Regions from separate parts of the Pseudomonas sp. JC1203 genome, predicted to be linked through region 3. Evidence: predicted binding sites of a transcription regulator. Region 3 holds the regulator's gene; each other region holds the start of a gene.

Evidence for each region. Region 3 encodes sigma-54, which starts transcription at its own class of promoters, with help from an activator protein. Its sites were predicted from a motif close to ANTGGCATNNANNTTGCTNT; they were not measured.
Region 1: glnK (P-II family nitrogen regulator) is a predicted target of sigma-54. The motif match lies at 2,926-2,945, and genes of this name have one in related genera.
Region 2: glnA (glutamate--ammonia ligase) is a predicted target of sigma-54. The motif match lies at 4,363-4,382, and genes of this name have one in related genera.

Annotation. Positions count from the first base shown of each region.
Region 1 covers NZ_JBWCAM010000009.1:143,002-152,617, reverse strand. Annotated here, with positions in the region: gene AC0SZ7_RS15555 (YifB family Mg chelatase-like AAA ATPase) at 1-461, opposite strand, end outside; gene AC0SZ7_RS15550 (hypothetical protein) at 650-1,195, shown strand; gene AC0SZ7_RS15545 (LysR family transcriptional regulator) at 1,434-2,345, opposite strand; gene AC0SZ7_RS15540 (accessory factor UbiK family protein) at 2,475-2,735, opposite strand; gene glnK (P-II family nitrogen regulator) at 3,148-3,486, shown strand; gene AC0SZ7_RS15530 (ammonium transporter) at 3,524-4,870, shown strand; gene AC0SZ7_RS15525 (secondary thiamine-phosphate synthase enzyme YjbQ) at 5,071-5,496, shown strand; gene sutA (transcriptional regulator SutA) at 5,598-5,921, shown strand; gene AC0SZ7_RS15515 (HAD family hydrolase) at 5,983-6,681, opposite strand; gene xerC (tyrosine recombinase XerC) at 6,678-7,577, opposite strand; gene AC0SZ7_RS15505 (DUF484 family protein) at 7,580-8,317, opposite strand; gene dapF (diaminopimelate epimerase) at 8,331-9,161, opposite strand; gene lysA (diaminopimelate decarboxylase) at 9,166-9,616, opposite strand, start outside.
Region 2 covers NZ_JBWCAM010000010.1:242,076-251,691, forward strand. Annotated here, with positions in the region: gene AC0SZ7_RS17105 (YkgJ family cysteine cluster protein) at 165-572, shown strand; gene typA (translational GTPase TypA) at 734-2,554, opposite strand; gene thiI (tRNA uracil 4-sulfurtransferase ThiI) at 2,694-4,148, opposite strand; gene glnA (glutamate--ammonia ligase) at 4,480-5,886, shown strand; gene AC0SZ7_RS17125 (cupin domain-containing protein) at 6,066-6,464, shown strand; gene AC0SZ7_RS17130 (chorismate mutase) at 6,522-7,061, shown strand; gene AC0SZ7_RS17135 (DUF4124 domain-containing protein) at 7,365-7,901, shown strand; gene AC0SZ7_RS17140 (DUF4124 domain-containing protein) at 7,898-8,503, shown strand; gene glnL (nitrogen regulation protein NR(II)) at 8,780-9,616, shown strand, end outside.
Region 3 covers NZ_JBWCAM010000008.1:67,451-77,066, reverse strand. Annotated here, with positions in the region: gene AC0SZ7_RS13785 (FagA protein) at 1-118, shown strand, start outside; gene AC0SZ7_RS13780 (class II fumarate hydratase) at 111-1,487, shown strand; gene AC0SZ7_RS13775 (hypothetical protein) at 1,518-1,949, shown strand; gene AC0SZ7_RS13770 (superoxide dismutase) at 1,951-2,562, shown strand; gene AC0SZ7_RS13765 (HPr family phosphocarrier protein) at 2,761-3,036, opposite strand; gene rapZ (RNase adapter RapZ) at 3,053-3,910, opposite strand; gene ptsN (PTS IIA-like nitrogen regulatory protein PtsN) at 3,913-4,377, opposite strand; gene hpf (ribosome hibernation-promoting factor, HPF/YfiA family) at 4,390-4,698, opposite strand; gene AC0SZ7_RS13745 (RNA polymerase factor sigma-54) at 4,810-6,306, opposite strand; gene lptB (LPS export ABC transporter ATP-binding protein) at 6,479-7,204, opposite strand; gene lptA (lipopolysaccharide transport periplasmic protein LptA) at 7,204-7,743, opposite strand; gene lptC (LPS export ABC transporter periplasmic protein LptC) at 7,730-8,302, opposite strand; gene AC0SZ7_RS13725 (KdsC family phosphatase) at 8,311-8,835, opposite strand; gene AC0SZ7_RS13720 (KpsF/GutQ family sugar-phosphate isomerase) at 8,835-9,616, opposite strand, start outside.

The DNA.
Region 1 (9,616 bases), on a different contig from region 3:
ACCACCAGCCCTGACGCCAGGCTGGCCTCCTCGGCATTCTCGCAGGGCACCACCAGCGCCCGCCCGGCCTCGCGCGCAGCGAGCGCGGCAGGCAGCACGCCCTGCACCGGCCGTATCGCCCCCGACAACGCCAGCTCGCCCAGGCATTCCACATCCTGCAGCGCCGCCGTGGGGAACTGCCCGCTGGCAGCGAGAATGCCCAGGGCGATGGCCAGGTCGTAGCGGCCACCGTCCTTGGGCAGGTCCGCAGGTGCCAGGTTCTGGGTGATGCGCCGCGCGGGGAAATTCAGGTTCGAGTTGACGATGGCGCTGCGCACCCGGTCCTTGCTCTCCTTGACCGACGCTTCCGGCAGGCCCACCAGCGTCAGCGAAGGCAGGCCGTTGGCCAGGTGGGTTTCCACCGTGACGGCCGGCGCGCCGACCCCGACCTGGGCGCGGCTGTGGACAATGGCTAGGGACATGGTTGCTCCGTGCGTTGAAGGGTGACCGCTTCCTGCGGTTGTTGAAGGGTAGTGGGTGGGGGTAGGAATGCCACGGGGACATTGCATCGGGGTATTGCTGCGTTGTGCAGTGTTTGGTGGCTGCACTGCAATAGCAGACTCACTTTCCTGGTGATAGGATGCCGCCCCTTGATTTGGCGGGTGCGTACATGGATTTACTCACGAGACAGTACGAAAAGTTGGATGAGGAAGCTCCTTGCACAGCCATAGGAGAAATTATCGGCATGGGGGATTCAAGGCTCGTACCTTTTCTGTGTGCCGGGCATCGCTACCTTGCGAGCTACTCCCCGCTTGTGAGCCATGGGGAGGATGTAGCTGCCTCCATCAGAGGTATCGTCTTTCATGACACCCAGCACGTTGTAAGCGAAAGTGCTCAATTATTGAAATTCGCCCACTACGATTTTTTCTTTGGGGGGCAACGTTTCGAGCCGGCCCCGGCAGGCAGGTCCTTGCGCCGCCAGATGATGTTCCGCATCCCGGAACGCATTGCCCACGCTACGATGAAATTCATGGATTTCGACAAGCAGGTGGACGAGTTCTACTTCATTGCCGGGGGCGAGACCGACGACAGGCTCAGACAGCTGGATTTGTGGTACCAGCGCATCTCTGATAGATTCGATTTTCAAGCTTTGGGATTGACCCACATTCATCAAGCAAACGGGTGCTGGTATGGCTACCGCAAAATTCAACGTTAAAGACCTCCAAAAGATGAAGGCCTCTGCGCTTGCCAATCTGATGAAGTCCGTTGGACAAGCGGTTCAGCAAGGCAGCCTTGTACAATTGACTGGCAAGAAAGGCTCTTGATGCGCTTGTGACCATTTTTCTAAAACCGCCGAAAGGCGGTTTTTTTATGCCTCCGCATGTTGGTTGCCCCGATATCCGGATATTGCAAAGCGTCTGTGCTGAACTGCGATAGCGTTTAACCAGCTATATTCAGCGCGGCAAATCACTCATGAACGCCTCCAACCGCGACCTTAACCACCGCTCCCCCGGGTCCGTATCCATCACGCTCAACCACACCATCGACAGGTCCAGCGTGGGCGTGTCGAACGGCAGCGGCTCGGTGAACAGGTTGCCATAGGTGACCATGGCGTTGGCGGTGTAGTCCGGCGCGCCGGCGAGCAGGTCGGTGCCGGCCAGCAGGGCGGGCAGGGCGCTGTATTGGGGGACGGAGAGGACGACGTTGCGCTTGCGGCCGATTTCTTCCAGCCATTCGTCCACCACGCCGCTGGTGTTGGCCATGTGCGAGACCAGCACGTGGGGGCGTTCGCAGTATTCGTCGAGCGTCAGCGGACGGTCGGACTGGTCGGCGCGCAATATGCGCGGCTGGATGCGCCGCAGCAGTTTGCGCTTGGCGTTGGCCGGCAGGCCACGGGTCTGGCTGATGCCTACGGTGATCTCGCCGGAGGCGAGCAGGTCGGGTACGCGCCAGTAGTCCACGTGTTGCACCACGAATACCACCTTCGGCGCCTCTTGGCGCAGGGCGCGCAGCAGCGGGGGCAGCAGGCCGAACTCGACGTCGTCGGACAGGCCTATGCGGAAGGTGGAGGTGCTGACGGCGGGGTCGAAGTCGTGGCTCAGGCTGATGGCGATGGACAGCGCGTCCAGGGCCGGCGACAGGTGCCGGGCCAGTTCCTCGGCGCGGGCGGTGGGCTCCATGCGGTGGCCCACCCGCACGAACAATGGGTCGTTGAACATGCTGCGCAGGCGGTTGAGCGCCGAGCTGATGGTGGGCTGGCCAAGGAACAGCTTTTCGGCGACGCGGGTGACGTTGCGCTCAAGCATCAAGGTCTCGAAAACCACCATGAGGTTGATGTCGGCCTTGCGCAATTCATTGCGGTTCATCGGCGGCTGCCCCCAGTCCATTCGCGTATGGCTGGAGTGTAGAGGGGCGGGTTTGTATGACGCAATGCTACAAACCCAATGCCTTGTAGCAGCGGCCACAGGCCGCGCCACCGGGCGCGAGGCGAGCCGTTATTGCGCGGGCGGCGCCAGGCGGGCTTCGAGCTCGGCCATCTTCGCTTCCAACGCTTCAAGGCGCGCGCGGGTGCGGGCCAACACCACCATCTGGCTATCGAATTCGTCCCGGCTTACCAGGTCCAGCTTGCTGAAGCCGCTTTGCAGCAGCACCTTAAACTGGCTTTCCAGTTCGGCGCGGGGCTGGCTGGTGTCGCTGCTGAACAGGCGCGAGGCGTGGTCGCCAAGGGCGTCGAGGAAGGCTTTGGGCGCAAGCATGGTGAAATTCCTGAATCTGATGGCCTGGAGTGTAACACGCAGGCGTCTATAGTCAGTGGCGTGGCGGCCGCACGGTTTTTGCGCATCGCCGCGTTCGTGTGCGCACCAGGATAGGGCGCAACCGTTGATCAGATCTGGAACTTGGGCTGGCGGCAGGGGTAAACGAGCCGAATTTGTTGGGTTGCACGGACATGGCAAGCTTTCTGCTTACACACCAATGACCCATGCACTGATGCAGTCGATGTGACGAATGCAGTGCGCAGGCGGAGCGGGATGTGTTTCGTCAGGAGCGGTACTGGTGGTCGGTCAGGGGATGTGGGACCGACGACGCGTTACAAAGCCAGGCACTGCGCTTAGACTTGAGCTGGGTTTGTTTTCCTGGGGCAAGTCCACTAATTCGGGAGAGAGTTTCATGAAGCTAGTCACTGCCATCATCAAGCCGTTCAAATTGGACGACGTACGCGAGTCGCTGTCCGAAATCGGCGTGCAGGGCATTACCGTAACCGAGGTGAAAGGCTTCGGGCGCCAGAAAGGCCACACCGAGCTGTATCGCGGCGCGGAATACGTGGTCGACTTCCTGCCCAAGGTGAAGATCGATGTCGCCATTGACGACAAGGATCTGGACCGGGTGATCGAGGCGATCACCAAGGCTGCCAACACCGGCAAGATCGGCGACGGCAAGATTTTCGTGGTGAATCTGGAACAGGCCATTCGCATCCGTACCGGCGAAACCGATACCGACGCGATCTAAAGCCGCCCCAAACCCCAAAGCCCCAGGAGATAACAACATGACTCTGCGTCGTTTCGCAGGGCTAGGAGCCCTTTTGTCCCTCGTTTTGCCAACGCTTGCGCTGGCAGCCGACGAGGTGGCAGCCCCCGCCGCCCCCGTACTCAACTCCGGTGACACCGCCTGGATGCTGACCTCCACCGCCCTGGTGCTGTTCATGACCATCCCGGGCCTGGCCTTGTTCTACGGCGGCATGGTCCGCTCCAAGAACATCCTGTCGGTAATGATGCAGTGCTTCGCCATCACCGGCCTGATCAGCATTCTGTGGACGATCTACGGTTACAGCCTGGCGTTCGATACCACCGGTATGGAAGCTGGGGTGGTCAACTACAACTCCTTCTTCGGCGGCATGGCCAAGGCTTTCCTGGCGGGCATCACCCCGGCCAGCATCACCGGCCCTGCGGCGCTGATTCCTGAAGCCGTGTTCGTCACCTTCCAGATGACCTTCGCCATCATCACCCCGGCGCTGATCGTGGGTGCCTTCGCCGAGCGCATGAAGTTCTCGGCCATGCTGGTGTTCATGGGCATCTGGTTCACCCTGGTGTACGCACCGATCGCGCACATGGTCTGGTCCGGTCCGGGTTCGCTGCTGGGTGACTGGGGCGTGCTGGACTTCGCCGGTGGTACCGTGGTGCACATCAACGCCGGTATTGCAGGCCTGGTGGCGTGCCTGGTGCTGGGCAAGCGCAAAGGCTTCCCGACCACCCCAATGGCCCCGCACAACCTGGGCTACACCCTGATGGGCGCCGCCATGCTGTGGGTAGGCTGGTTCGGCTTCAACGCCGGTTCCGCCGCTGCTGCCAACGGCACCGCCGGCATGGCCATGCTGGTTACCCAGATCGCCACCGCTGCCGCCGCACTGGGCTGGATGTTCGCCGAGTGGATCACCCACGGCAAACCTAGCGCCCTGGGCATCGCATCGGGCGTGGTAGCTGGCCTGGTAGCCATCACCCCGGCTGCCGGTACCGTGGGCCCGATGGGCGCCCTGGTGATTGGCCTTGCCGCAGGCGTGGTGTGTTTCTTCTGCGCCACTACCCTGAAACGCAAACTGGGCTACGACGACTCCCTGGACGCCTTCGGCGTGCACGGTATCGGCGGTATCCTCGGTGCCATCCTCACCGGTGTATTCGCAGCCCCTTCGCTGGGCGGCTTCGGCACCGTGACCGACATCGGTGCCCAGGTCTGGATTCAGTTCAAGGGCGTGGCGTTCACCATCGTCTACACCGCCGTGGTGACCTACATCATCCTCAAGGTGCTGGACGTGGTCATGGGCCTGCGCGTCAACGACGAAGAAGAGTCGGTTGGCCTGGACCTGGCGCAACACAACGAGCGCGGCTACAACCTGTAACCGCCTGCGAAAAAATGCCCGGCTTGCCGGGCATTTTTTTGCCTGCGATTTGTCATTTACCCAAGGCGCAAACGGTTTCTGCTAGCCAAGTCCCGACAACCGCGACAGATAGGCGATTGGCTTACAGGGAATGATGAATTTAGCCCCTTTGCTTTTTCCCAGAGCGCGCTAGAATGCGCCCCGAACGTGTGGAGAATGGTATGTGGCAGCAACGGTTGATCACCTTGAAGCCAAGGCCGCGCGGCTTTCACCTGGTAACGGATGAGCTGCTGCACGACTGGCCAGAGTTGCGTGCATGCCGAATCGGCCTGCTGCACCTGCTGCTGCAACATACGTCGGCTTCGTTGACCATCAACGAAAATGCCGACCCTGCGGTTCGTCGCGATTTCGAGCGTTTTTTCAACCGCCTGGTGCCTCAGGGCGTCAGCGGTTACGAACACAACGACGAGGGCGCGGATGACCTGCCGGCGCACTTCAAGGCCAGTTTGCTAGGCTGTCAACTGACGTTGCCGGTGCGGGACGGGCGGCTGGCGCTGGGTACCTGGCAAGGCGTGTATTTGGGTGAGCACCGTGATCATGGCGGTGCTCGCAGGGTGCTCGTCACGTTGCAGGGCGAGGCCAATTGAACGTCGGCAAACCGACGGATAAGAATTTTTCCCGGCAGCCATCGACAGACGGTCAGGCTGGGCTATAAATAATCTGCTTTTCGCAAGTCATGAGGTAGAACATGAGCGACGATGATCTGGAAAACGACGAACTCGAAGTAGGTGACGAGGACGATACCGAGGAAGGCCTGGAAGCGGCAGCTGAAGACGTTGCCGACGACAGCGGCGACGATACCCCCGCGCCCTCGGCCAAAGGCAAATCCAAGGCTGCAGTGTCGGTAGACGAACTGCCAAGCATTGAAGCCAAGAACAAGGAGCGTGATGCCCTTGCCCGTGCAATGGAAGAATTCCTGGCACGTGGTGGCAAGGTGCAGGAAGTCGAGGCCAACGTGGTCGCCGACCCGCCCAAGAAGCCGGACAACAAATACGGCAGCCGCCCTATCTGAGTCCTTGCTTGCATGAAAAAAGCCCGCCGTCGCTGCGGGCTTTTTCATGCCTGGGGATTGGTTATTTCCAGCCCGCCAGCACCTGCGGGATCTCCAGCAGGCTGCGCACCTCGGCGTCCGGCTTGTGGTCGGCCTGCCAGGTTTTGCCCTGCGGGTTGTACCAGATGGCGCGGAAGCCAGCCTGCTGGGCGCCGAAGATATCGTCGCCGGGGTGGTCACCCACGTGCACCGCAGCGCTGGCCGCCACGCCGCCAGCGCGCTTCAGCGCCTCGTTGAACAGCGCCGGGTCGGGTTTGCCGATGCCCAGGTCTTCGGCGCACAGGGCGAAGCCGAAGCGGTCGGCCAGGCCCAGCCGGCGCACGTCGGCGTTGCCGTTGGTGACCACGCCCAGGGTGTAGCGCTGGCCCAGTTGCTCCAATGCGGGCAGCACCTCGGGGAACACCTCGATCTGGTGCCGGGCATGCAGGAATACTTCGAAGCTTTTTTGCGCCAGCGGCTCTGCTTCAGCCTCGGGGTAGTCGGCCTCGCGCAGGGCTTGCAGCAGCACCAGCCGGCGCAGCGCACTGATGCGGTGCTTCAGGCCAGGCTCGGCGTCCACCAGGCGCTGGCGAATGGCGAACAAGTGCTCGACTTCCACGCCGCCCAGTTTTGGTGCGTGCTTCGCCAGCCAATCGCGCAGCACCGCTTCGGCGCTGACGATAACGGGCGCGGTGTCCCACAGGGTGTCGTCGAGGTCGAAGGTAATCAGCTCGATGCTCATGTGTCACTGTCCTTGCTGCGTTTGGCCCGTGGGTGGGCGCTGTCGTAGACCGTGGCCAAGTGCTGGAAGTCCAGGTGGGTGTAGATCTGCGTGGTGGCGATGTCGGCATGGCCGAGCATTTCCTGCACCGCGCGCAGGTCCTGGGAGGACTCCAGCAAATGGCTGGCGAAAGAGTGCCGCAGCATGTGCGGGTGCAGGTTCTGGCCCAGCTCGCGTTCACCCGCGGCCTTGACCCGCAGCTGAATGGCCCGCGGGCCCAGGCGCCGGCCCTGCTGGCTGACGAACACGGCATCGTCGGCAGGGTTGCTCAGGCCGCGCAGGGGCAGCCATTGCTGCAGCGCTTCGCGCGCCTTGCGGCCTACCGGCAGCACGCGGGTCTTGCTGCCCTTGCCGTGCACCTGCACCAGGCCGTCAGCCAGGTCCAGCTGCTCAAGGTTCAGGCTGGTCAGCTCCGAAAGGCGCAGGCCAGAGGAGTAGAACAGCTCCAGCATGGCCTGGTCGCGGTGGGCGAGAAAATCATCCTCCACGGCGCCTTCCAGCAGCTGCAACGCGCGGTCGGTGTCGAGGGTGCGCGGCAGGCGGCGCTCGCCCTTGGGCGGTGACAGGCCATTGGCCGGGTCGTGGCTGCAGATGCCTTCGCGGTTGAGGTAGCGATACAAGCCGCGCACGGCCGACAGCAGGCGCGCCAGGCTGCGCGAGGATTGCCCCTGCTGGTGCAGGCGGGCGACCAGGCGGCGCAGTTGCTGGATGTCCAGCGCGTTCCAGCTGGCCAGCTGTTCCTTCGTGCAGAACGCCAACACCTTGTCCAGGTCGCGCCGGTAGGCTTGCAGGGTGTGGTCGGACACTTGCCGCTCACTGCGCAAGTGCGCGCAGTAAGCGTCCAGGTGCGCCTGCACGGTCAGCGTACCGAGCGCAGGCTGCTGGTGAAGCGCGGCAGCACGCGGCCCAGGATCTCGGCGATGTAGCTCAGGAACAGCGTGCCCACCGAGCTTTTGTAGTGCTGCGGGTCGCGGCTGCCGATGGCCAGCACGCCGTGCAGGCCTTGATGCGTGAGCGCTACCACGGCGGTGGAGCCGACCTGCTTGCGCTGTTCCTCGCCGAACAGGAAATCCAGCTCGTGGTCGCGCAGGCTGCCGCTGACGGTCTTGCCGCCCGACAGCAGGGCGCCGATGGCCTGGTGCGCTTCGCTGCTGCTGACCCAGCGGCCCACCGGGGTGGCAATTTCGCTGAACAGGATAAGGCTGACGAAGGGCACCTGGAATTCCTGGCGCAGGCTGTCTTCCACGGCAATGACCACTTCCTCCAGGCTGGCAGCATCGAGGATGTCGAGGATCAGCCGGCGGGTCTTGTCGAACAGGCGGTCGTTGTCGCGGGCCACGTCCATGAGTTGCGAAAGGCGGTGGCGCATCTCGATGTTGCGCTCGCGCAGCAGCTTCATCTGCCGCTCCACCAGCGACACGGTGTCGCCACGCTGGTGCGGCAGGCGCAGGCTGAGCAGCAGTTCTTCGCGTTCCACGAAGAACTCCGGGTTGGCCTGCAGGAATGCTGCCACCGCGTCCGCCCCGGGGGCCGGCGCCGCGCTGTCCTCAACGGTATCAAGGGGCTGTGGTGCAGGTGCCTGGGGCTTCTTGGTCATGGTCGTGGCTCGCTCATAGACGCACTTGTCCTTCGTAGACGCGCACCGCCGGGCCGGTCATCAGCACGGGCTGGCCGGGGCCCGCCCATTCGATGGACAGGCGCCCGCCGGGCAGGTCGATCAACAGCGGTGAATCCATCCAGCCCTGGCTGATGGCGGCAACCGCCGCGGCGCAGGCGCCGGTACCGCAGGCCTGGGTTTCCCCGGCGCCACGTTCCCATACGCGAAGTTGCGCGCGCTGACGGTCGACCACGTGCAGGAAGCCGACGTTCACCCGCGCCGGGAAGCGCGGATGGTGTTCGATTTTCGGGCCCAGCTGGTGCACCGGCGCGGCGTTGATGTCGTCGACCTTCAGCACCGCGTGGGGGTTGCCCATGGACACCGCAGCCAGGTTCACCACCTGGCCGTCGACTTCCACGTCGTAATTCTTCGCCTGGGCGTCGGCCACGAACGGGATGTCGGCGGGCACCAGGCGCGGTGGGCCCATGTCGACGCTGATCTGGCCGTCGTTGCGGATATCCAGCTCGATGATACCGCTCTTGGTTTCCACCCGAATGCGCTTCTTGGCGGTCAGGCGCTTGTCCAGCACGAAGCGGGCGAAGCAGCGCGCACCGTTGCCGCACTGCTCCACTTCCGAGCCGTCGGAATTGAAGATGCGGTAGCGGAAGTCGACGTCCGGGTTGCTTGGCGCCTCCACCAGCAGCAGTTGGTCGAAGCCGACGCCGGTGTGGCGGTCGCCCCATTGTTTGGCATGCTTGGGCAGGATATGTGCGTGTTGGCTGACCAGGTCCAGGACCATGAAGTCATTGCCCAGCCCATGCATTTTGGTAAAGCGCAGCAGCATGGGTTTACTCCGGCAACAGGCTTTCGCCCGCGAACAGTTCGGCGACCGTTTCACGGCGGCGCACTTCAAACGCCTGGTCGGCATCGACCAGCACTTCAGCGGCACGGCCGCGGGTGTTGTAGTTCGAGCTCATGACGAAACCATACGCTCCGGCCGAACGCACGGCCAGCAGGTCGCCTTCGGCAAGGGCCAGCTGGCGCGCCTTGGCGAGGAAGTCGCCGGTCTCGCAGATGGGCCCGACGATGTCATAGCTGCGGCCTTCGCCTTCGCGTGGCTGCACGGCGCTGACATCCATCCAGGCCTGGTACAGGGCCGGGCGGATCAGGTCGTTCATGGCCGCATCGACGATGGCGAAGTCCTTGTGGTCGGTGTGCTTGAGGTATTCGACCCTGGTCAGCAGCACGCCGGCATTGGCGACTATGTAGCGGCCCGGCTCGAACACCAGCGCCAGGTCG
Region 2 (9,616 bases), on a different contig from region 3:
GGATGGGGTTGTGTGAGCCTAGACGGTTCGACAGGAGGTGAAAGGCCAGGTTCGCGCTTTTCTGTAAGAACCGTGAAACAGCAACAGGCCAACCGGCAAATGGTTGTTCACAATTTCACCAGTACCGGTATCATCGCGCGCCCGATTACCCCGAAAAACCGAACCTGATGAAGACCACCCTGATAGCCGCTGCCGAAGTCGACCGCCTGGAGACCTGGCAGAAATTCACCCAGCCCATGTGCGGCGCCTGCATGTCGACCTGCTGCACCCTGCCCGTCGAGGTGAAGATCAAGGATCTGGTGCGCATTGGCGTGGTGGACGAATTCGAACTGGGCGACCCGCCGAAGAACATCGCCAAGCGCCTGCAGAAGGACGGCATCGTCGAGCGCTTCAACCAGAAGTCGGGGATCTTTACCCTGCAGCGCATGAGCAACAACGATTGCCTGTACCTGGACCGCAAGAGCCGCCTGTGCACTATCTACGACAAGCGCCCGGACACCTGCCGCAACCACCCGCGCGTAGGCCCACGGCCGGGTTATTGCGCGTATAAGCCAAAGCCCGCGACGTTCTAAACTGCCTGTGGGAGCTGGCTTGCCAGCGAGCTTTTGGGCATCAACAGCTCGCTGGCAAGCCAGCACCCACACAAGCGTGTTGCGACTACAGATTTATAAAGGCATAAAAAAACGCCCCCGGCCTTTCGACCGGGGGCGTTTTTCATTCAGCGAAGGCTAGCTTACACCTTGGCTTTCTTGGCAGCGCGGGTACGCTCGCTTTCGTCCAGGATCTTCTTGCGAAGACGGATGGATTTAGGAGTAACTTCGCACAGCTCGTCTTCCTGGATGTATTCCAGAGCCTGTTCCAGGGTGAAGCGAACAGGTGGAACCAGGGCGATGGTTTCGTCTTTACCCGAAGCACGCATGTTGTCGAGCTTCTTGCCCTTGGTAGGGTTGACGCCCAGGTCGTTGTCGCGGCTGTTCTGGCCGACGATTTGACCGTTGTAGATCTCTTGGCCGTGTTCCACGAACAGCTTGCCACGAGCCTGCAGGGTTTCCAGCGAGTAGGTCAGAGCCTTGCCGGTTTCAACCGAAACCAGAACGCCGTTCTGACGGCCCGACATGTGGCCCGACTTGACGGTGTCGTAACGGTCGAAGATCGAGGTCAGGATGCCAGCACCGTTGGTCAGGGTCAGGAACTGGTTACGGAAACCGATCAGGCCGCGAGCAGGGATGTTGTATTCCAGACGAACACGGCCCTTGCCATCCGGCACCATGTTGGTCAGGTCGCCTTTACGCAGGCCCATCTCTTCCATGACCTTGCCCTGCGATTCTTCAGGGATGTCGATGGTCACGTTTTCGAACGGCTCTTGCTTGACGCCGTCGACTTCACGAATGATCACTTCAGGACGGCCCAGGGCCAGCTCGAAGCCTTCGCGACGCATGGTTTCGATCAGTACCGACAGGTGCAGCTCACCACGGCCCGAAACCTTGAACTTGTCAGCCGAGTCGCCTTCTTCAACGCGCAGTGCAACGTTGTACAGCAGCTCTTTGTCCAGACGGTCCTTGATGTTACGCGAGGTCACGAACTTGCCTTCTTTACCGCAGAAAGGCGAGTCGTTTACCTGGAAGGTCATGGAAACGGTTGGCTCGTCGACGGTCAGCGGCTTCATGGCTTCGACGGTCAGTGGGTCGCACAGGGTGTCGGAGATGAACAGCTCGTCGAAACCGCTGATGCAGACGATGTCGCCGGCAGCTGCTTCTTCAACGTCGATGCGGTGCAGGCCGTGGTGACCCATCAGCTTCAGGATACGACCGTTGCGGCGCTTGCCGTCGGCGCTGATAGCCACAACCGGGGTGTTAGGCTTGACGCGACCGCGAGCGATACGGCCAACACCGATGACGCCCAGGAAGCTGTTGTAGTCCAGAGCCGAGATCTGCATCTGGAACGCGCCGTCACGGTCAACAGCTGGAGCTGGAACGTGATCCACGACCGCCTGGTACAGCGGGGTCATGTCTTCGGCCATGTCGGTGTGGTCCAGGCCGGCGATGCCGTTGATGGCCGAGGCGTAGACGACTTTGAAGTCCAGCTGTTCGTCGGTGGCGCCCAGGTTGTCGAACAGATCGAAGATCTGGTCCAGAACCCAATCAGGACGCGCGCCCGGACGGTCAACCTTGTTGATCACGACGATTGGCTTCAGGCCGGCTTCGAAAGCCTTCTTGGTCACGAAGCGAGTTTGCGGCATAGGGCCGTCTTGAGCGTCAACCAGCAGCAGAACGGAGTCAACCATCGACATCACGCGCTCTACTTCACCGCCGAAGTCGGCGTGGCCGGGGGTGTCGACGATGTTGATGTGGTAGCCATTCCAGTTGATGGCGGTGTTCTTCGCCAGAATGGTAATACCGCGCTCTTTCTCCTGGTCGTTGGAGTCCATCACGCGCTCGTCGTTGAGCTCGTTGCGCTCCAGGGTGCCCGATTGACGCAGCAGTTTGTCTACCAGGGTGGTTTTACCATGGTCAACGTGAGCGATGATGGCGATGTTACGTAGATTTTCGATCACTTGTGTATCTCGATCAGAGGATTCGGTGTGCTGACAGTTAGTGACAGCGATTTGACTTAGAGTCCGTTAAAGCCGTTACAGCTTGACGGTGGCGTCGGGGGGCCGGTGACGCAGGCCACAGGCAAACAGCCCCGGGCGCTTAGCTCGGTCGATAAACGCGCACATTGGCATGTCCCTCACTGAGCAAGTGGTGGGCATGCAGGCGACTCATCACGCCTTTGTCGCAATACAGCAGGTACTGACGAGTGGGGTCCAGTTCCTTGAAACGGCTGTTCAGTGCATAGAACGGCAACGCCTTGACCTCGATGCCTTCGAGTTCAAGGGGCTCGTCTTCCTGGGCGTCAGGATGACGGATATCGATGATCACCTGCCCGGCCAAGGCCTGGGCGACTTCCTCGATTTCGATATCCTGGCCCAGTTCATCGATCACATTATCGATGGAGACCAGCTTGGCGCGTTCCAGGGCCCGCTCCAGCACGGCCATGTCGAACTGCTGTTCTTCATAGGCGACGCGGTGGGGCTTGGCCTTGGTGGTGGGGTTGACCGAAATCACCCCGCAATATTCAGGCATGTGTTTGGCGAAATCGGCGGTGCCGATCTCGTTGGCCTGGTCAATGATGTCCTGCTTATGGCTGGCAAGCAATGGACGCAGCAACAGCTTGTCGGTTGCCGCACTGATCACCGAGAGGTTCGGAAGCGTCTGGCTCGACACTTGCGAGATGGCCTCGCCGGTTACCAGCGCATCAATTTGCAGACGATCGGCCATGCGCGAGGCGGCGCGCAGCATCATGCGCTTGAGAATAACGCCCATGTGGCTGTTGTCGACCTTGCCCAGCAGCTCGCCCACCACTTCCTCGAACGGGATGCTGATGAACAGCACGCGCTGGGAGCTGCCGTATTTCTTCCACAGGAAGTGCGCGACTTCCATCACGCCCAGCTCGTGGGCACGGCCACCCAGGTTGAAGAAGCAGAAGTGGGTCATCAGGCCGCGGCGCATCATCTGGTAGGCGGCCACGGTGGAGTCGAAGCCACCGGACATCAGTACCAGGGTCTGCTCCAGCGAACCCAGCGGGTAGCCGCCGATGCCCTGGTGCTGGCTGTGAATAATGAAGACGCGCTTGTCGCGGATCTCCAGGCGTACTTCCACCTCGGGCTTCTTCAGCTCGATGCCGGCCGCGCCACACTGCTGGCGCAATTGGCTGCCAACATAGCGGTCCACGTCCATGGAGGTGAAAGTGTGCCGGCCGGCGCGCTTGCAGCGCACGGCGAACATCTTGCCGGGCAGCAGGTGGCCGAAGTGCTGCTTGCACTGCGCTACCAGGTCGTCCATCTCGCCCAGGGGGTATTCGTCCACCTGCAGGAAATGGGTAATGCCGGGCACGCATTTAAGCCGCTCGATCATCTCGCGCTGGATTTTCGCATCTTCGATGCGGGTGACAACGGTGAGGTTGTCCCACACGCCATCCACCACCAGCTTCGGGTCCAGTTCACGGAGCACGACGCGGATGTTCTTGGCGAGCTGGCGAATGAAGTTCTTCCGAACGGGCCGGCTCTTGATGGTGATTTCTGGGAAGACTTTTACGATTAGTTTCATGAAAAACAGCGCGCGAGGTGCCAGCCGAAAAAGGGGGGCAGGATTATAGCGGAAATTGCTCAGCTTTTAACCAGTTATCGTACAGAAGGTTTTCAGTGCACCTTTATGGTGCCTCACGGATTGCTAGCGCTTCAAAACAGTGCGGCAAAACGGCGCATTTTGCCGAAAACAGGCCGAAATGCTTGGGTTTGGGGCAAAAAACCCATCTCGGGGCACTGGCATGCAAATTGCTCCCTTGTGAGGCAGGTTGCCTTGGCAGACTATTCGCGCCCGGCATCACCCAAATTACAGGGCTAACCACTACCAGCCCTTATTCACCCCGGAGGACAACATGTCGAAGTCGGTTCAACTCATCAAAGATCATGACGTCAAGTGGATTGATCTGCGCTTCACGGACACCAAGGGCACCCAGCACCACGTCACCATGCCAGCCCGTGACGCGCTGGAAGACGACTTCTTCGAAGTCGGCAAGATGTTCGACGGTTCCTCCATCGCTGGCTGGAAAGGCATCGAAGCCTCCGACATGATCCTGCTGCCAGACGACGAAACTGCCGTCCTGGACCCGTTCACCGAAGAGCCGACCCTGATCATCGTCTGCGACATCATCGAACCTTCGACCATGCAAGGCTACGATCGCGACCCGCGCGCCATCGCCCACCGCGCCGAAGAGTACCTGAAGTCGACCGGTATCGGTGACACCGTGTTCGCCGGCCCAGAGCCTGAGTTCTTCATCTTCGACGAAGTGAAGTTCAAGTCCGACATCTCCGGTTCCATGTTCAAGATCTACTCGGAACAAGGTTCGTGGATGTCCGACCAAGACGTGGAAGGCGGCAACAAGGGCCACCGTCCAGGCGTGAAAGGTGGTTATTTCCCAGTTCCGCCGTTCGACCACGACCACGAAATCCGTACTGCCATGTGCAACGCACTGGAAGAAATGGGCCAGGTCGTTGAAGTTCACCACCACGAGGTGGCAACTGCTGGCCAGAACGAAATCGGCGTCAAGTTCAACACCCTGGTGAAGAAGGCCGACGAAGTTCAAACCCTGAAATACGTTGTGCACAACGTTGCGGACGCCTACGGCCGTACCGCTACCTTCATGCCTAAGCCACTGTACGGCGACAACGGCTCGGGTATGCACGTGCACATGTCCATCGCCAAAGATGGCAAGAACACCTTCGCTGGCGAAGGCTATGCCGGCCTGTCCGACACCGCCCTGTACTTCATCGGCGGTATCATCAAGCACGGTAAGGCCCTGAACGGCTTCACCAACCCGGCTACCAACTCTTACAAGCGTCTGGTCCCAGGCTTCGAAGCTCCAGTAATGCTGGCCTACTCGGCTCGCAACCGTTCGGCTTCGATCCGTATTCCTTACGTCAACAGCCCACGTGGCCGTCGTATCGAAGCACGCTTCCCGGATCCGGCTGCCAACCCATACCTGGCCTTCGCAGCACTGCTGATGGCCGGCCTGGACGGTATCCAGAACAAGATCCACCCTGGCGACGCAGCTGACAAAAACCTGTACGACCTGCCGCCTGAAGAGGCGAAAGAGATCCCACAAGTTTGCGGCAGCCTGAAAGAAGCCCTGGAAGAGCTGGACAAAGGTCGTGCGTTCCTGACCAAAGGCGGCGTTTTCAGCGACGACTTCATCGACGCTTACATCGCCCTGAAAAGCGAAGAAGAAATCAAGGTTCGTACCTTCGTACACCCACTGGAATACGAGCTGTACTACAGCTGCTAATCCGGTGACGCTGGCGCAAGCCGCGTGATTTGAAAAAGGCCTCCTTCGGGAGGCCTTTTTTGTTCTTCACTCCTACAACCTTCACGGAAGAGTCCCTCGTATCGGGACGGCAATGCCTGACATTCCCCAGCAATTGCCGCAGATACGCTCCAACGCCCAACCATTCCGTGGGCCACACCATGAAACGTTATCTTCCCCTGATTGCCGCTCTCGTCAGCCTCCCGGCCCTGAGCCAGGCCGGTGTTGAAAAACAGATCCTGCTGCAAAGCACCTCCTCATGGGATGGCGCCCCCTACCAGGCCTACCCCCAGGGCAAACCGGAACTGACCCTGCTCAAGCTGCACATTCCCGCCAACACCAACCTGGACTGGCACACCCACCCCATGCCCAACGTCGCCTACATTCTTTCCGGCGAACTGACCGTTGAAGCGCAGGACACCGGCAAGACCCGCGTACTGAAGCCCGGCGAGCCGCTGGCCGAAATGGTCGCCACCACGCACCGTGGGCGCACCGGTGCACAGCCCGTGGAATTGATCGTGTTCTACGCCGGCAGCCCTGGCATGCCGCTTTCGGAATAATTTGCCTGCTAGAATCGGCCGCTGCCTTTCGTCACCAATAACAACATGAGTACGACAATGCGTAGAACCCTGCTGCTAGCCGCCACCCTGTTCTCCAGCGCGGCCTTCGCCGCCCCGCCCGCTACCCTCGCGCCGCTGCTGGACAGCGTGCAACAACGCCTTGAAATCGCCCCCAAGGTGGCCCTGACCAAATGGGACAGCCACAAGCCTGTGCTCGACGCCCCGCGCGAGCGCGACGTGATTGCCGGCGCCGGCAAGCTGGCCGTCGATTACAAGGTGGATGTGCCGCTGGCCGAACAATTCTTCGCCGCGCAGATAGAAGCCAACAAGCTGGTGCAATACAGCCTGCTGACCCAATGGAACGCCAAGGGCGCCGCACCAGACACGCCACGCGTAGACCTGGCCAAGGAGATCCGCCCGCAGTTGGACGTGCTGCAGAAGCAGTTGCTGGAGCGCCTGGCAGCGTTCGCGCCGTCGCGCAACGACCCGCAGTGCCCACGCTGGGTGGCCAGCGCCATCGAGGCGCGCAAGGCTGATGCGCTGCAACGCACGGCGCTGGTCCGGGCCACCGGCGAGTTGTGCGCCAGCCCTTCCTGACGCCCCCCCCACGCGGCCCGTAGCAGCGGCCACAGGCCGCGTCACAGGCACCGCTGGATTCCAGGCAACCCCCACCGCCCTCGGACGCAGCCTTCGGCAGCTGCTACAGCTTGTGGGAGCTGGCTTGCCAGCGAGCTGTTGGGGCCCTAAAATCTCGCTGGCAAGCCAGCTCCCCCCAGACAGTTGCGGCGACGCGAACCCGGCACGCTGGTACAAAGCCGAAACCATCCGTCGGCCATTCTGTTCTATGCTGGCACCTGGGCCGCAGGGCCCGTTCCTTCCATGAGCCGACAGGATGCGTTCATGCGTTCATGCCTTATCTGGGTGCTGATGCTGGTGGCCCTGCCCGCCTTCGCGCAGATCTACAAATACACCGACGCCGAAGGCAACACCGCGTACTCCAACCAGCCGCCCGATGGCACCCGCTCGCAGACCGTGGAACTGCCACCGCTCAACAGCGTGGAGCCGCAGGCACCCGTCGCGCCCATGGTGCCGGTGCCGCGCAGCCCCCGCAGCAGCGAGCCCGAACAGGCCTACAGCACCCTGCAACTGACCGACATACCCACCGAAGAAGCCCTGCGTGCCAACAACGGCACCTTCACCGTGGGCGTGTTGATAGACCCGCGCCTGCGCGAAATGCACCGCCTGCGCCTGCTGCTGGACGGCCAGCCCTATGGCCAGCCCACCAACGTGCCACGCCTGCAACTGGTGAACATCGACCGCGGCGACCATAGCCTCGCCGTGCAAGTGCTGTTCAACGACCGGGTGGTGCAGCAAAGCCCCACCGTCACCTTCACGCTGCAGCGCTACCACCTGCCCCCTGCCGGAAAACGCCCATGACACGCCTGCTGTCGGCCATTGCATTGCTGGTGCTGAGCGCACCCGCCATGGCCCAGGTCTACACCTACATCGACGCCCAGGGTAACCGCGTCTACACCGACAAGCCCCACGCCAACGCCACCGTGGTGGACGTGCGGCCCAGCAACAGCATGACCGCCACGCCAGTGCCGCCCACCCCGGCGCGCAAACTGGCGAAGAAACAGCCAGCCAGCCACTACGACATGCTGCGCATCCTCATACCTGAGCCAGACGCCAGTATTCATGACCCCTCCGGCAACCTGATCGTGACCATCACCAGCGACCCGCCACTGATGCCCAACCACGGCTACCGCCTGCTGGTGGATGGCAATGTCGTCGCCGGCCCGGCGGTAAGCCCGGTGTTCCAGCTGAAGAACATCGACCGCGGCACGCACCAGCTTGCAGCAGAAATCATCGACAACCACGAAACGGTGATCGAGCGCACCCCGGCGCAACCGTTCCACATGCACCGCATCTCGCTGATCCAGAAGCGCCGCAACAACCCCTGCAAGACCGCCGACTACGGCGTGCGCCCCGAATGCCCACTGGCGGACAAGCCTGCGGACGACGATGACAGCGAATGACACATCCAGCCGCTATAGTGTGCGCATACGCTCTATTTTGGTGCGGATAGAACGGGTAAAGTCGGACGAACATCCCATTTTGGGTCAATCCTGAACGAGACCCTGCCCGCTGCGTCATTTAATGAGCAGTGAAAGCGCCATTTTCCGCCGACCGCGCTTCTTTTCGGAGCTTTGGTTTAGTTCTTGCATTTTAAGGTGTATCAGCGGATTACCAGCCCGCGCCGCCAAGGACCCGCGTTCCCGCGGCAATGGGCCAAAAGAGGTCAACGACAGCTAATGACCATCAGTGATGCACTGCACCGACTGCTTCTGGACAACCTGACCACTGCCACCATCCTGCTCAACGCCGAGCTGCGCCTGGAATACATGAACCCGGCGGCCGAAATGCTGTTGGCCATCAGCGGCCAGCGCAGCCACGGGCAGTTCATCAGCGAACTGTTCACCGAGTCGGCCGAGGCGCTCAACTCCCTGCGCCAGGCCGTGGAACAGGCCCACCCGTTTACCAAGCGCGAAGCCATGCTGACCGCGCTGACCGGCCAGACCCTGACCGTCGACTACGCGGTAACGCCGATTCTCAACAACGGCCAGACCCTGCTGCTGCTGGAAGTGCACCCCCGTGACCGCCTGTTGCGCATCACCAAGGAAGAGGCGCAGCTGTCGAAGCAGGAAACCACCAAGATGCTGGTGCGCGGCCTGGCCCACGAGATCAAGAACCCGCTGGGTGGCATCCGTGGCGCGGCGCAACTGCTGGCCCGCGAGCTGCCCGAAGAAAGCCTGAAGGACTACACCAACGTCATCATTGAAGAGGCCGACCGCCTGCGCAACCTGGTGGACCGCATGCTGGGCTCCAACAAGCTGCCGTCGCTGGCCATGACTAACGTGCACGAGGTACTGGAGCGCGTTTCCAGCCTGGTGGAAGCCGAGGCCCAGGGCGGCATCACCCTGGTGCGCGACTACGACCCCAGCATTCCCGACGTGCTGATAGACCGCGAACAGATGATTCAGGCGGTGCTCAACATCGTGCGCAACGCCATGCAGGCCATCAGCGGCCAGAACGAGCTGCGCCTGGGCCGCATCAGCCTGCGCACGCGCACCATGCGCCAGTTCACCATT
Region 3 (9,616 bases):
GGCGCGCAGCCCCGAACACCTGCAACTGTGGCATCAGCATGGCCGGCAACTGGCCGTGTGCACGCTGCTGCCATCGATTTCCTTTTCCGATCTGCTGCAAGGACATCCCGATGAGTAATACCCGAATCGAGCGTGACAGCATGGGCGAACTGCAGGTGCCGGAGGCGGCCCTGTACGGTGCCCAGACCCAGCGCGCGGTAAACAATTTCCCGATCAGCGGGCAGCCCATGCCCACGCAGTTCATTCGTGCGCTGGTGCTGGCCAAGGCCGCCGCAGCCAAGGCCAACGTCGAGCTCGAGCAGATCAGCGCCGCCCAGGGCGAGGCCATCGTCCAGGCCTGCCAGCAACTGCTGGCTGAAGATTTCATGCAGCACTTCCCGGTGGACATTTTCCAGACCGGCTCGGGCACCAGTTCGAACATGAACGCCAACGAGGTGATCGCCACCCTGGCCACCCGCCGCCTGGGCGACGCCGTCAACGCCAACGACCACGTCAACTGTGGCCAGAGCAGCAACGACATCATCCCCACCACCATCCACGTCAGCGCCGCCCTGGCCCTGCATGAGCAACTGCTGCCGGCGCTGGAGCACTTGGTGCAGGTGATCGAGCAAAAAGCCGAGCAGGTGCACGCCTATGTCAAGACCGGCCGCACTCACTTGATGGACGCCATGCCCGTGCGCATGAGCCAGGTGCTCAATGGCTGGGCGGCGCAGATCCGCGCCAACATCGGCCACTTGCGCGGCCTGCTGCCAAGCCTGCAGTCGCTGGCGCAGGGCGGCACTGCGGTGGGCACAGGGATCAACGCCCACCCGCAGTTCGCCAAGCGTTTCAGCCACCAGCTGAGCCTGCTGACCGGCGTGGAGTTCACTCAAGGGCAGAACCTGTTCGCCCTGATCGGCTCCCAGGACACCGCCGTGGCCGTGTCCGGCCAGCTGAAAGGCGCCGCTGTGTCGCTGATGAAAATCGCCAACGACCTGCGCTGGATGAACTCCGGCCCGCTGGCAGGCCTGGGCGAGATCGAGCTGGAAGGCCTGCAGCCGGGCTCCTCGATCATGCCGGGCAAGGTCAACCCGGTAATCCCTGAGGCCACCGCCATGGTTGCGGCACAGGTCATCGGCAATGACACCACCATCGCCATCGCCGGCCAATCGGGCAATTTCGAGCTCAACGTGATGCTGCCCATCGTCGCGCAGAACCTGTTGTCGAGCATCGAGCTGATGGCCAACGCCAGCCGCCTGCTGGCCGACAAGGCTATTGCCAGCTTCAAGGTCAACGAGGCCAAGCTCAAGGAGGCGCTGTCGCGCAACCCTATCCTGGTCACCGCGCTGAACCCGATCATCGGCTACCAGAAGGCCGCCGAAATCGCCAAGACCGCCTACAAGGAAGGCCGCCCGATCATTGATGTGGCGCTGGAGCACACGGACCTGTCACGCAGCCAGCTGGAAACCCTGCTGGACCCGGAAAAGCTCACCGCCGGCGGCATCTGAGCCGCTGTTCTATCGCTTCGGAGGCACACCATGCAGCATTGGAAACGCACCATCGAAATGGCCAACGCCTGTTTTGCCCGCGGTGAACTGGTAGACGCGCGGGAGTTGTACCTGCAGGCGCTCGCACTGGCCCAGGTGCTGTTCGAACGCTGGGCGGATGTCGACGAAGCGGTGGCGGCGTGCGTGATTTCCCATCACAACCTGGCCGACCTGCACCTGCGGCTGATGCAGCCGGAGGAGAGCGCCGAGTACCTCTGCGCCATTCACCAGCGCCTGCTGCAGGCCGCCCAGGACCCACGTCTTACCCCGGCGCTGCGTGAGGCAGCGCTGCGCCACAGCAGCAAGACCTACGCCGAGTTGCTGGCCTTCATCAGCGAATACGGCGAATACCCGCGCACCAGCCGGCTGTTGTTCGGCCAGGAACCCCGGGGCCGCGCGGCCCCCCAACACGGAGTCCATTGAAATGCCCTATACCTTGCCTGCGCTGCCTTACGCCTACGATGCCCTGGAGCCGCACATTGATGCGGCCACCATGGAAATCCACTACACCAAGCACCACCAGACCTACATCAATAACCTCAATGCCGCCGTGGAAGGCACCGAGTACGCCGAATGGCCTATTGAAAAGCTGGTAGGCAGCGTCAAGCAGTTGCCCGAGAAACTGCAGCCGGCGGTGGTCAACCAGGGCGGCGGCCACGCCAACCACTCGCTGTTCTGGGAAGTGATGGCGCCCAAGGGCGGCGGCTTGCCCCAAGGCAGCGTGGCTGAAGCCATCGACAAGCAACTGGGCGGTTTCGACGCCTTCAAGGATGCCTTCACCAAGGCGGCGCTGACCCGCTTCGGCAGTGGCTGGGCATGGCTGAGCGTGACCCCGCAGAAGCAGTTGGTAGTGGAAAGCAGCGGCAACCAGGACAGCCCACTGATGAACGGCAATACGCCGATTCTGGGCCTGGACGTGTGGGAGCACGCCTACTATCTGAAGTACCAGAACCGTCGCCCTGAATACATCAACGCTTTCTACAACGTGGTCAACTGGGCCGAAGTAGAGCGGCGCTACAAGGCAGCGCTGGCTTGAATCGGCGCCTGCTGCTGACCCGGCTGCGGCTGCTCCTGGGCAGTGCCCTGCTGTTGGCGGGCGCTGCCATCATCATCGCCGAAGCCCTGGCGCGTTTCGCGCCGATTTGAACACGTATCACCTGTAGCGGCGGCCCTTGCGGCAGCCAACAAAAAGCCCGGCACTTGGCCGGGCTTTTTGTTGGGTGGGGCAGGGCGGTCATTCGCCTTCGTCGAACTTGTTGTTGATCAGTTCGACAATCGCCGCCATGGCTTCTTCCTGCTCTTCGCCCTCGGTGGACAGGTACACCTGGGTGCCCTTGCCGGCGGCCAGCATCATGACGGCCATGATGCTCTTGCCGTCGATCAGGCTGTCGGCGTTGCGGCCGATGCGAACCTGGCAATTGCCAAAGCGACCGGCGACGCCGACGAACTTGGCAGCCGCGCGGGCGTGCAGGCCAAGCTTGTTGATGATTTCGATTTCACGAGCAGGCATCGCGGTGGGGATCCTTTCAGCTGAGGTCGCGGTGGCGAACCTGGACATTCTTGAGCGTCTGCTGCAGGGCCTGGCCAAGGCGTTCGGTCAGGTAGACCGAGCGATGGTGCCCGCCGGTGCAGCCGATGGCAATGGTGACGTAGGCGCGGTTGCTGGCAGCGAAGCGCGGCAACCACTTTTGCAGATAGGTGGCGATGTCCTGGTACATTTCCTCGACGTCCGGCTGTGCGGCCAGGTAGTCGATGACCGGCTGTTCGAGCCCCGAATGGTCGCGAAGTTCCGGCTTCCAGTAGGGGTTGGGCAGGCAGCGCACGTCGAACACCAGGTCGGCGTCCACCGGCATGCCGCGCTTGAACCCGAAGGACTCGACCAGGAATGCCGTGCCCGGCTCCGGCTTGTTCAGCAGCCGCAGCTTGAGCGAGTCGCGCAGCTGGTACAGGTTCAGGTGGGTGGTGTTGATCTTCAGGTCAGCCAGGTCAGCGATAGGGCTGAGCAGGCTGGTTTCCACCCGGATAGCTTCGGCCAGCGAGCGGCTGGCGTTGCTCAGCGGGTGGCGGCGGCGGGTTTCGGAGAAGCGCTTGAGCAGGGTTTCTTCGTCGGCGTCCAGGTACAGCACGTCGCACTGGATGTGCTTGTCACGGGCTTCCTGCAACAGCTGCGGGAAGCGCGACAGGTCGCTGGGCAGGTTGCGGGCGTCGATCGACACGGCCACCAGCGGCTGGGCCAGCTCGGTGCGGATCAACGCACGCTCGGCCAGTTCCGGCAGCAGGCCGGCGGGCAGGTTGTCGATGCAATAGAAACCGTTGTCTTCCAGCACGTCCAGCGCGGTGCTTTTACCCGAGCCGGAACGGCCGCTGACGATGATCAGGCGCATGGTCAATGACCTTTCTGTTCGTCCAGCACGACTTGGTAGAGGCTTTCGCTGTTTTTAGCCGAGCGCAGGCGTTCGCGCACATCGGCGCGGTCGAGCATGCCGGCGATCTGGCTCAGCAACGCCAGGTGTTCGTTGGTGGCTTCCTGAGGGACCAGAAGCACGAAGACCAGGTCGACCGGCGCGCCGTCGATGGCGTCGTAGTCGATCTTGTTCTCCAGGTGCAGCAGGGCACTGATCGGCGTGGTGCAGCCGGCCAGGCGGCAATGGGGGATGGCAATGCCGTTGCCGAAACCGGTCGAACCGAGTTTTTCACGGGCAAACAGGCTGTCGCGCACAACTTCCTCACCAAGGCCGGGGACGTCCCGGGCGATCAGTGCGGCGATTGTCTCGATTACTTTCTTTTTACTGCCGCCCGGCACGTTCACGAGGGAACGGCCGGGGGGCAGGATATTTTCAAGTCGGATCATGAGGGGGGAGTGTCAGCGGGCGGTCTGGCCTTGCAGCAGACTTTGCTGTTTTTCCTTATGCTTTTTGAGTTGGCGGTCGAGCTTGTCGGTCAGCAGGTCGATGGCCGCGTACATGTCGTCATGTTCCGCGTTTGCCACAACCTCGCCACCGGGTACGCGCAGGGTGGCCTCGATTTTCTGTTTCAGCTTCTCGACCTCCATGATGACCTGCACGTTGGTGATCTTGTCGAAATGGCGCTCCAATCGGTCGAGTTTCTCGCCGATGTAAGTGCGCATGGCGTCGGTCACAACCAGTTGATGTCCACTGATGTTGACTTGCATACCGCTTTCTCCTTATTGCCAGTGCATAAAGAGACAGGTTGGTTAACCTGCCACTGGAACGCTGTGGCACATCCGGCAAGCCCACTGGCAGCGCGTTGGCGCTGCCAGGATTCACATCAGCCGCTTGCGTTCGCTGGACGGCGCGATTCCTAGGGATTCGCGGTATTTTGCGACAGTGCGGCGGGCTACCTGGATGCCTTGTGCCTCCAGTAAACCAGCGATCTTGCTGTCACTCAATGGCTTTTTCTGATTTTCGGCGGCAACCAGTTTCTTGATGATCGCGCGGATCGCCGTGGACGAGCATTCACCGCCCTCGGAGGTGCTGACGTGGCTGGAGAAAAAGTATTTCAGCTCGTATATGCCACGCGGGGTGTGCATGTATTTCTGCGTGGTCACCCGCGAGATGGTCGACTCGTGCATACCCACCGCCTCGGCAATATCGTGCAGCACCAGCGGCTTCATGGCCTCGTCGCCGTAATCGAGGAAACCGCGCTGGTGCTCGACGATCTGGCTGGCGACCTTCATCAGCGTCTCGTTGCGGCTTTGCAGGCTCTTGATGAACCAGCGCGCTTCCTGCAGCTGGTTGCGCATGAAGGTGTTGTCGGCACTGGTGTCGGCGCGGCGCACGAAGCCTGCGTACTGCGGGTTGACGCGCAGGCGCGGCACGGCTTCCTGGTTCAGCTCCACCAGCCAGCGCTCGTTGTCCTTGCGCACGATCACGTCGGGCACCACGTACTCGGCTTCGCTGGATTCGATCTGCGAGCCGGGGCGCGGGTTGAGGCTTTGCACCAGCTCGATGACCTGGCGCAGCTCGTCTTCCTTGAGCTTCATGCGGCGCATCAGCTGGCTGTAGTCGCGGCTGCCCAACAGGTCGATGTAGTCGGCCACCAGGCGCTGGGCTTCGCTGAGCCACGGCGTGCGGGCGGGCAGTTGGCGCAGTTGCAGCAGCAGGCACTCGCTCAGGTCGCGGGCGCCGATGCCGGCGGGCTCGAACTGCTGGATGCGGTGCAGCACGGCTTCCACTTCGTCCAGCTCGATGTCCAGTTCCGGGTCGAAGGAATCGCAGACTTCCTGCAGCGTCTCGTCCAGGTAACCCTGGTTGTTGATGCAGTCGATCAGGGTGACCGCGATCAGGCGATCGGTGTCGGACATGGGCGCCAGGTTCAATTGCCACAGCAGGTGGCTTTGCAGGCTCTCGCCGGCCGACGTGCGGGTGGTGAAGTCCCATTCGTCATCATCGTTGCTGGGCAGGCTGCTGGCGCTGGTCTGGTAGATGTCTTCCCAGGCGGTGTCCACCGGAAGCTCATTGGGAATGCGTTCGCTCCATTCACCGTCCTCGAGGTTGTCGACGGTGGGGGCCGAGGTTTCCTGGTAGCTCGGTTCCTGGATTTCCGGCGTGACCTGTTGTTCGGCCTTGTCGGCCATGGGGTCACTGTTGTCGAAGTCGTCGCCTTCTTCCTGGCGCTCGAGCATCGGGTTGGATTCCAGGGCCTCCTGGATTTCCTGCTGGAGGTCCAGGGTGGAGAGCTGGAGGAGGCGGATGGCCTGTTGCAACTGCGGTGTCATCGTCAGTTGCTGGCCCATTCTTAGGACGAGCGATGGTTTCATGGCAGGGGCTTAACACCTTATTCGCCGGCGCAAAGCGCCATCCACTACGGGCGCCGAGGCTCTCGGCTTTTGTCGTAAGCAAATTATATGCCTGAAACCGAAGTGTTTGCCTAGAGCGACGCCGCAATTAATTCACGACACGCCCCGGGCAACAAGCCAAACACCTCGCCGATTACAGGCGGAACTCGTGACCGAGGTAGACCTCTTTCACCAGTTGGTTTGCCAGGATGGTCTCGGCGTCGCCTTCGGCGATCAGCTGGCCATCGTTGACGATGTAAGCGGTTTCACAGATATCCAGCGTCTCGCGAACGTTGTGGTCGGTGATCAACACGCCGATGCCCTTGTTCTTGAGGTGGTGGATGATCTGCTTGATGTCACCGACCGAGATCGGGTCGACACCGGCAAACGGTTCGTCCAGCAGGATGAACTTGGGCGCGGTGGCCAGGGCGCGGGCGATTTCCACCCGGCGACGCTCACCACCCGACAGGCTCATGCCCAGGTTGTCGCGGATGTGCGTGATGTGGAATTCCTGCAGCAGGCTTTCCAGTTCCTTCACGCGCGCGGCTTTATCCAGCTCTGGGCGGGTTTCCAGGATGGCCATGATGTTGTCGGAGACCGACAGCTTGCGGAAGATCGAAGCTTCCTGCGGCAGGTAGCCGATGCCCGAGCGAGCGCGCCCGTGCATGGGCTGGTGGCTCACGTCCAGGTCGTCGATCAGCACGCGGCCCTGGTCAGCCTGCACCAGGCCGACAATCATGTAGAAGCAGGTGGTCTTGCCGGCGCCGTTAGGCCCCAGGAGGCCGACGATCTGCCCACTTTCGATGGACATGCTGACGTCACGCACCACTTGCCGGCCTTTGTAGGCCTTGGCCAGGTGCTGGGCTTTGAGGATAGCCATTACTTGCCCTGCTGCTGGTCGGTTTTGCTTTTCGGCTGGATGACCATGTCGATCCGTGGGCGAGGCGTGACCTTGGCGCCTGTGGCGCGGCCGGCGTTCACGACCTGCTTGACGGTGTCATAGACGATTTTTTCGCCTTCGGACGTGTTGCCGTCGTTCACCACCTTGGCCTGGTCGATCAGGATGATGCGGTTCTGCGCCGAGAAGTACTGGATGGTCTTGCCGTAGCCCTGCACGATCGGCTTGTCGATGGCCGGCTTCTGCTCGTAGTAGGCCAGGTTGCCCACCGAGGTGAAGGTGTCGACGTCGCCCTGCGCGTTGCGGGTGATGGTCACGGTGTTGCCGGTGATCTTCATGGTGCCCTGGGTAATGATCACATTACCCTTGTAGACGGCCACGCCCTGCTTGTCGTCCAGTTGTGCGTCGTCGGACTGGATGTGGATCGGCTGGTCGCGATCCGTAGGCAGTGCCCAGGCGCCAGCGCTCCCCAGTGCAGAGCCCAGGGAGAGCAATAAAGGGAGGGTTTTAGCGAGCCTCATACAGTCCTCTTACGTTGGACAGCAAGTTGATCTTGCTGTCTTTCAAATATGCCTTCATGCCCGTGCCCGTAGAGACGCCACCGGCGCCGTCGATTCTAACGTCTCGGTCTGTCTGCGCATATTGTTGTTGTGGGAATACCGTCATGCGTGTGGTGGTAATCAGGGTAGGACGGTTTTTCTGGTCGGTACGGGCCACGCGTACGTTGTCGATCAGCTCCACCTGGGTGCCGTCGGGGTTCACTTCGCCGTGGTCGCTGGTCACGTGCCATGGGTACACGGTGCCGCGGTACAGGTTCATGTCCGGGTTGGTCACCTTGGTGACCTGGCTGGCCTGCAGGTGCTCGACCTTGTCACCGGTCATGCGGTACTGCACGCCGCCGTCGGGCAGGAACTGCACAGCGTGGGCGTTGATGGCGTAATAGTCGATGGCGCCTTCGTCGACAGCCGCTGCGGGCTTGTCGAGGAAGGTGTCCGGGTTGATGTTCCAGTAGCCGACCGAGACGAAGATCGCCGCGACGACACAGAACATCAGGAGATTGCGCAGTTTTTTGCTCGGCATGGGAAACTCTATAAATAGGCGGCCAGGGCCGCTTCCAGGTTGCCTTGGGCGCGCAGGATCAGCTCGCAGAACTCGCGGGCGGCGCCTTCGCCGCCACGGGCCTGGGTCACGCCGGCGGCGTGCTCGCGCACGAACGGCACGGCATTGGCCACGGCCATGCCCAGGCCGACACGACGAATGGGCGCCAGGTCGGGCAGGTCGTCGCCCAGGTAGGCTACCTGCTCATAGCTTAGGCCCAGTTGTGCCAGAAGGTCATCCAGCGCCACCAATTTGTCTTCGCGGCCCTGGTACAGGTGCGCAATGCCCAGGCTTTTCGCCCGGCGCTCGACGATCGGGTTCTTGCGCCCGGTGATGATCGCCGTGGTCACGCCCGAATTGATCAGCATCTTGATGCCCTGGCCGTCCAGGGTGCTGAACGTCTTGATCTCGCTGCCGTCTTCACAGAAGTACAGGCGGCCGTCGGTCAGCACGCCGTCGACGTCGAATACCGCCAATTTCACGGCCTGGCCGCGTTCAAGCAAATCCTGGGTCATTACATTACTCCGGCGCGCAGCAGGTCGTGCATGTTCAGGGCGCCCACCGGGCGGTCCTGCTTGTCGACGACCACCAGCGCGCTGATCTTGTGGTCCTCCATGATCTTCAGGGCCTCGGCGGCGAGCATCTCGGCGCGGGCGGTCTTGCCGTGCGGGGTCATCACTTCCTCGATGCGCGTGCTGTGCACGTCGATGGTGCGGTCCAGCGTGCGGCGCAGGTCACCGTCGGTGAATATCCCGGCCAGGCGGCCATCTTCTTCAAGCACGACAGTCATGCCCAGGCCCTTGCGGGTCATTTCCATCAGGGCGTCGCGCAGCAGCGTGCCGCGCACCACTTGCGGCAGCTCGGTGCCGGCGTGCATCACGTTCTCGACCTTGAGCAGCAGGCGGCGGCCCAGGGCGCCACCGGGGTGCGAGAAGGCGAAGTCCTCGGCCGTGAAGCCGCGCGCCTCCAGCAGGGCGATGGCCAGGGCGTCGCCCAGTACCAGGGCTGCGGTGGTGGAGGAGGTGGGCGCCAGGTTCAGCGGGCAGGCCTCGTGCGCCACGCGGGCGTCCAGGTTGACCTCGGCAGCCTTGGCCAGCGGCGAGTCGGGGTTGCCGGTCATGCTGATGAGCTGGATGCCCAGGCGCTTGATCAGCGGCAACAGGGTGACGATCTCGGCGGTGGAGCCAGAGTTGGACAGGGCCAGGATCACGTCGTCACGGGTGATCATGCCCATGTCGCCATGGCTGGCTTCGGCCGGGTGCACGAAGAACGCCGTGGTGCCGGTGCTGGCCAGGG